2 linked regions of the Actinoplanes lobatus genome follow. The protein of the gene in region 1 interacts with the protein of each later gene in a pairwise test. Links are inferred from orthologs where the notes say so. Each region holds a gene or a part of one and is shown in the gene's direction. Other genes may lie near its edges. The genes, in order: nadE and dnaA.

Evidence for each region.
Region 2: the proteins of nadE (region 1) and dnaA interact in binary tests that used the Escherichia coli proteins (3 or more experiments, as listed by UniProt). The link is inferred for Actinoplanes lobatus from one-to-one orthologs.

The regions. Positions count from the first base shown.
Region 1 is NZ_JACHNC010000001.1:6,255,141-6,258,279, reverse strand. What follows is about bases 94-2,913. They hold nadE (ammonia-dependent NAD(+) synthetase), read left to right. Parts: upstream 94-1,002; coding sequence 1,003-1,824; downstream 1,825-2,913. Other genes in these bases: BJ964_RS28685 (GGDEF domain-containing protein), read left to right, coding at 1,890-2,913; BJ964_RS28695 (LLM class flavin-dependent oxidoreductase), read left to right, coding at 94-943. Outside these bases: more of BJ964_RS28695, read left to right, coding at 1-93; more of BJ964_RS28685, read left to right, coding at 2,914-3,139. UniProt on the Escherichia coli protein: Catalyzes the ATP-dependent amidation of deamido-NAD to form NAD. Uses ammonia as a nitrogen source.
Region 2 is NZ_JACHNC010000001.1:2,261,074-2,264,324, forward strand. Bases 193-3,124 are described here. They hold dnaA (chromosomal replication initiator protein DnaA), read left to right. Parts: upstream 193-705; coding sequence 706-2,544; downstream 2,545-3,124. In the rest of the region: rpmH (50S ribosomal protein L34), read right to left, coding at 1-111. UniProt on the Escherichia coli protein: Plays an essential in the initiation and regulation of chromosomal replication. Binds in an ATP-dependent fashion to the origin of replication (oriC) to initiate formation of the DNA replication initiation complex once per cell cycle.

The DNA.
Region 1 (3,139 bases):
GCACGGCTGGTCCGGCGCGCTGATCGGCACCGGCTGGGGCCGGCCGGACACGTTCACGGTCGCCACCGCGCTCGCCGCCCGGACCACCACGTTCCAGCCACTCGCCGCGATCCGGCCCGGTTACTGGCGGCCCGCGCACTTCGCCAGCGCGGCCGCCACTCTCGACCGGTTGTCCGGCGGCCGGCTGCTGATCAACATCGTGAGCGGGCAGGACAATCTCGCCGCCTACGGCGACATCGAGGTAGATCAGGCCACGAGGTACGCGCGGACCAGGGAGTTCATGCGCATCGCGCGGCGACTCTGGACCGAGGAGAACGTGACGTACGCGGGTGAGCACTTCAGCGTCACGAATGCCACGGTCGTGCCCCGCCCGTACCGGAATGGTCCTCGCCTCTATTTCGGTGGCGCGTCAGCCGCCGCCGAGAAGGTCGCCGCGACCGAGGCCGATGTGCAGTTGTTCTGGGGTGAGCCGCTGGACGGCGTCGCCGAGCGCATCGACCGGCTCCGCACGCTCAGCCGTGACCTGGACCGGGATCTGCCGCCGCTGGAGTTCGGGCTGCGGATCACCACCCTGGTCCGGGACACCACCGAGCAGGCCTGGCACGACGCCGAGGAGAAGGTCGCCGAGATGGCGGGCCGCACCGGCAGCACCGAGTTGCTGCGCCGCGCCGCGGTCGGCCAGCAGCGGCTGCTCGACCTGGCCGACCGTGGTGAGGTGCTGGACAGCTGCCTCTACACGGCACCCGGCAAATACGGCGGAGGCGGCGCCGGGACGACCTGGCTGGTCGGTTCCGCCGACGACGTGGCCGCGGCCCTGCGCAAGTACGCCGACCTGGGCATCAGCCACTTCGTCCTGTCCGACACGCCGTACAAGCGGGAGACCGCCCGGGTGGGCGACGCGCTCATCCACCGGCTGCGCGAGCCGGTCCCGGCGGCCACCTGACCCACGGCCGGGCGTGGAGTCCGCGGCGACCCGGACTCCACGCCCAGTACAGTGCGACGATGGCGAACCTACGCAAACAGATCCTGGCCGAGCTCGGCGTGAATCCGTCGATCGCACCCGCGGACGAGATCCGGGAACGCGTCGGATTCCTCAAGGACTACCTCCGGTCGACGCCGGCCACCGGCCTCGTGCTGGGGATCAGCGGAGGACAGGACAGCACGCTGGCCGGAAAGCTGTGCCAGCTCGCCTGCGAGCAACTGCGCGCGGAGGGCCACGACGCCACGTTCGTCGCGGTGCGGCTGCCGTGCGGCGTACAGGCCGACGAGCACGACGCGCGGATCGCGCTCGACTTCATCGACCCGGACCGGTCGATCGCGGTGAACGTCAAACCGGGCGCCGACGCGGTGTCCGGCGCCGTGGCCGCCGGTTTCGAGGAGCTGCGCGACTTCGTCCGCGGCAACGTCAAGGCCCGCGAGCGCATGGTCGCCCAGTACGCGATCGCCGGGCAGCTGAACATGCTCGTCGTCGGCACCGACCACGCCGCCGAGGCGGTGACCGGCTTCTTCACCAAGCACGGTGACGGCGGCGTCGACGTCACCCCGCTGACCGGCCTGACCAAACGGCAGGGCGCCGCCCTCCTGCGTGAACTGGGCGCGCCGACGAGCACGTGGCAGAAGGTGCCGACCGCCGACCTCGAGGACGATCGCCCCGGGCTGCCCGACGAGGCGGCGCTCGGGCTCACCTACGACGAGATCGACGACTACCTGGAGGGCACGGACGTCACCCCGGAGGTGGCGGGCCGCCTCGAATCGCTCTACCTCGCCACCCGCCACAAGCGGGCCCTGCCGGTCACCCCGCTCGACCACTGGTGGCGCCCCTGACCCGCACCCCCGAAGCGCTGGCATCGCTTCCTCATACCCGGCCCGGCGCGGCCGATAGACGGAACGTGTTGACGCCGCGTCTGTACGTTGCGCTGACCGGCCTCGCCGTGGTGACCTACCCGGTCTGGCCGGCACATCAGCAGGGCTGGCTGCTTCTGGCGGTCTGCCTCAGCCCGCTGCCGGCCCTGGTGACGGGTCTGCGCCGCACCACGCCAGGGGCGGCGCGGGTGGCCTGGTGGTTGCTGCTGGCCGGGACCGTCGTCTACGACGTCGGCAACGCCGTCTGGGCATGGCGGCTGGCGGAGGCCGGAAGGGCCGCCGCCGACGCCGACAGCGTGGTCAGGCTCACCATGATCACGGGCGGCGCACTGATGCTCGCGGCATCGCTGACCGTGGTGCTGCGACGTGGACGCGCGGACACCGGCGGGATCATCGATTCGGTGATCGCTGCCATCGGGCTCAGCGGCGTGCTCTGGAGCATCGTTCTGTTCCCGGCGATGACCGCTGACGGCATGTCCACCGACCAGCAGATCATCCGGTTCCTGAACGTCTTCCTGTTGGCCGGCACGCTGGGCGGGATGCTGCGGGTCTCACTCGTACCCTATCGACCGTCGGCACCGGTGCTGTTGCTCTGCGCGTCCGTCGCATTCGCGTTGGCTCAGAGTGTGTCTGCCGTGATCGGTGCAGGCTGGCAGAACATCCCTTACATGGCGGCGTTCGTCGCGGTCGGCGGCGCGGCGCTGCATCCGTCGATGGCACAGATGACCGCGCCGGGCCCGACCCCGGTCGACGACCTGACCACCGGCCGGTTGGTCTTCCTCGGCATCATGCTCGCGATCGCCCCGGCCATCGGCGGGGTCCGGGCAGTGCTGGGCCTGCCCTCCGACGGTTTGCTGCTGGCGATCTCGTCGGTCGTGATGATCCCACTGGTCATGGCGCGGATCGCCCGGCTCTCCCGCGCCCGCCGAGCGGCCGAGGCCGCCTTGCACCGGCTGGCCACCTCCGACTCGCTGACCGGACTGCCCAACCGCGCCGCCTCCGTCGAGCGGATCACCCGGGAACTCGCCGCCGGACCGGAAGATCTGGCCGTGCTGTTCTGCGACCTGGACGGCTTCAAGCCGGTGAACGACCGTCTCGGCCACGCCGCCGGAGACGCGCTGCTCATCGGCGTGGCCGAACACCTACGAGCCCGTCTGCGGGTCGAGGACCTGGTCGGCCGCTTCGGTGGCGACGAATTCGTGATCGTCTGCCGCGGCCCCGGGGCTGCCGACGCGATGGTCGACCGGGTCCGGACGCTGGCCGCCCGACCGTTCAC
Region 2 (3,251 bases), 4.0 Mb from region 1 along the record:
GGCCCGGCGGGCCGACAGGATGGCACGGCCGGCGCGGGTGCGCATGCGCAGCCGGAAGCCGTGGGTCTTGGCACGCCGGCGGTTGTTCGGCTGGTAGGTGCGCTTGCTCACGTCAAAACTCCGTCTTCGTACTACGACTCTGGGGGCATCATGCGCTGCAAGACGCCACTTTAGCAGAGTGCGGCGGAGCAACCGCCCAACCCTACGCAGGGCCCCCGGGGCGGTCAACCATATCCTGGGTCGGCACGCCGACATGGCGGGCAGCGATCGCCTGGCAGGTCTTTCCGTGCACAAAGTGAATCTTTTCCCGCGCGCGTGCGGTGGATGGCCCGGACGGCGGTTGAAGTCCACCTGTCGCCGCTGTTAGCGTGCGCGGTTGCTGGTCTCATCCGGCCGTTCGCAGCCCGCGAAGCGGCGGCCAAAACCGGACAAGCAGGTGGATCGTTCGCCACGGTGAGCCTGTTTACCGCCCGCGCCAACTACAGGCTCCGGTAAATCTGCCGACCATCCGGCCGGGAGCGGCCACCGGCACTGACCCCGGTTGTGGATAACCTGTGGATAGCTGGTGGCGCCGTGCGTGTTCAGCACGTTAACTGTGCTGGGTTGGGGGACGCCGGCCGGTTGCCCGTCACGGGGCGCCGAAAGGCACAGGCGAAAGGCCGGACAAGGCCCACCGGGGTCGGTGGCGATGGGGGTGGCGCGTCGGTGGCCGAGCAGGTCGACCTGGGCAAGTTGTGGCGTGAGACGTTGGACGAGCTGTCCGACGAGATCGCGTCACGGCAGCAGCGCGCCTATCTACAGTTCACCCGGTTGCGGGCGATAGTCGAGGACACCGCCCTCCTATCGGTTCCGGACACGTACACCCGCGACATCATCGAGTCACGGCTGCGCCCGGCGATCACCGAGGCACTCAGCCGCCGGCTCAGCCGGCCCATACAGGTGGCGGTCACGGTCCGGCCCCCGGAGGACGGGTCCGGCATGCCGGGCACCGTCTACGGCACCCCGGCCGAGCCGTCCGCCGGTCCGATGGTGGACCCGCAGCCGCGGCACTACGCCGAGAACGGACCCTTTCAGCCGGAGCTGCCGGGCTATCCGGGCTCGGCACGGATGCCCGAACCGCCGCCCTACCAGGGACCTGCCTTCGGTCCGGCCGAGCACGCGCCGGAGCCGTACCCGACCGGGTCGGCGCAGCACTCCGCACCGCAGGCGCCGTTCCCCCGTGGGGTTCCAACCGCCCACGACGGCCAAGAGGCACTCTTCGCCGACCCGATGCCGCCGGTGTCGCCGCCGGTGAACCGGTCCCCGGTCGCGCCGCCGGCCGAGAAGGAACAGCCCAACGACGCGGTCGCGCACCGGATGGCGGCCGACGCCGCCCAGTTGCGGCAGAACGACCGGCCGATGCCCGGTCCGGACCGCCGCGACGACGTGCCGAGCCGGGCCGGCGACAACGGGCCGGGCCGTCCGCCGATCGACCTGCGGGGTCCCGGCACCACGCCGCGGCCCGGTGGGCAGGACGGCAACCGGCTCAACCCGAAGTACATGTTCGAGACGTTCGTCATCGGCTCGTCCAACCGGTTCGCGCACGCCGCGGCGGTCGCGGTCGCGGAGTCACCGGCGAAGGCGTACAACCCGCTCTTCATCTACGGCAGCTCCGGGCTGGGCAAGACCCACCTCCTGCACGCGATCGGCCACTACGCCACCACCCTGGGACACGCGCGCTCGGTGCGCTACGTGTCGACCGAGGAGTTCACCAACGATTTCATCAACAGCCTGCGAGACGACAAGACGCAGGCGTTCCAGCGCCGTTACCGCGACGTCGACATCCTGCTGATCGACGACATCCAGTTCCTGGAGAACCGCGAACGGACGCAGGAGGAGTTCTTCCACACCTTCAACACGCTCCACAACGCCAACAAGCAGATCGTGATCAGCTCGGACCGCTCGCCGCGCCAGCTGGCCACCCTCGAGGACCGGATGCGCACCCGCTTCGAGTGGGGCCTGCTGGCCGACATCCAGCCGCCCGACCTCGAAACGCGTATCGCGATCCTCCAGAAGAAGGCCGCGCAGGAGCGGATGTACGCCCCCGACGACGTGCTGGAGTTCATCGCGTCCCGGGTCTCCAACTCGATCCGCGAGCTCGAGGGCGCCCTCATCCGGGTGACCGCGTTCGCCAGCCTCACCCGCTCGCCGGTGCAGCTCTCCCTGGCCGAGGAGGTGCTGCGCGACTTCATGCCGGACGGCGCCGGCCCGGAGATCACCGCCGACCAGATCATGGTGTCGACCGCCGACTACTTCGGCGTCTCCCTGGAGGACCTGCGCGGGCACTCGCGCAGCCGGGTGCTGGTCAACGCCCGGCAGGTGGCCATGTACCTCTGCCGGGAACTGACCGATCTCTCGCTGCCCCGCATCGGGCAGGCGTTCGGCGGCCGCGACCACACCACGGTGATGCACGCCGACCGCAAGATCCGCCAGCACATGGCCGAGCGCCGGTCGCTCTACAACCAGATCGCCGAGCTGACCAACAGGATCAAACAGAACACCTGAGGGGTACGGCCTACGCGCGCTCGACCGCACCACGCGGCCGGCGCCTCGCGATGCCCGGCAAGCTGCCGGGGCACGCCCTCACGCACCCGCCGGGCGGTGCTGCCCACTCGCCCCGTGACCCCACCACGCCCTCGCACGGGACGGTGTGGATTCGTCGTACCCGATGGATCTTTGTCTGAGCCGGACCGGCTCGCTCACCGGGACCGTCACGGGTTATCCCCAGCCCCATCGGGCTGTGCGGGCCTCAAAAGGCAGTTACCCACAGGGTCGCACAGAATGTGCGACGCATAACGCACAGCCTCTGAGCTGCTGTTTCTCTACTTACCCACAGTTTTCCGCGAGTTCTGCACGGGGTTTTCCACAAGTTATACCCAGATCATTAGTGAAACCTGAAGACATTGAAGCCAATGACTGTCTTCTCGCGAGGGCGCTGAAGGACGAGTTGTCAACGTCGCGACGTGCCAGTTTCGTGCCAACGTTATCCACACTCATCCACAGGCATCCACAGGCTGGCTCCCCAGGCGGTGGATAACTCCTGACACCTCAATCCACAGAAGTGGACAACTCCTGTGGAAATCGATGTGGACAGTCACGAACAGTAGTTGTTGATCTCACAGGCTGTGGACGCCTGTGGATTACCTGTTGAAGGTTCTGGGGACAACGTGTCGGTAGCGTCCCCGCGTTATGCACAGGGCGGGGGATAAACC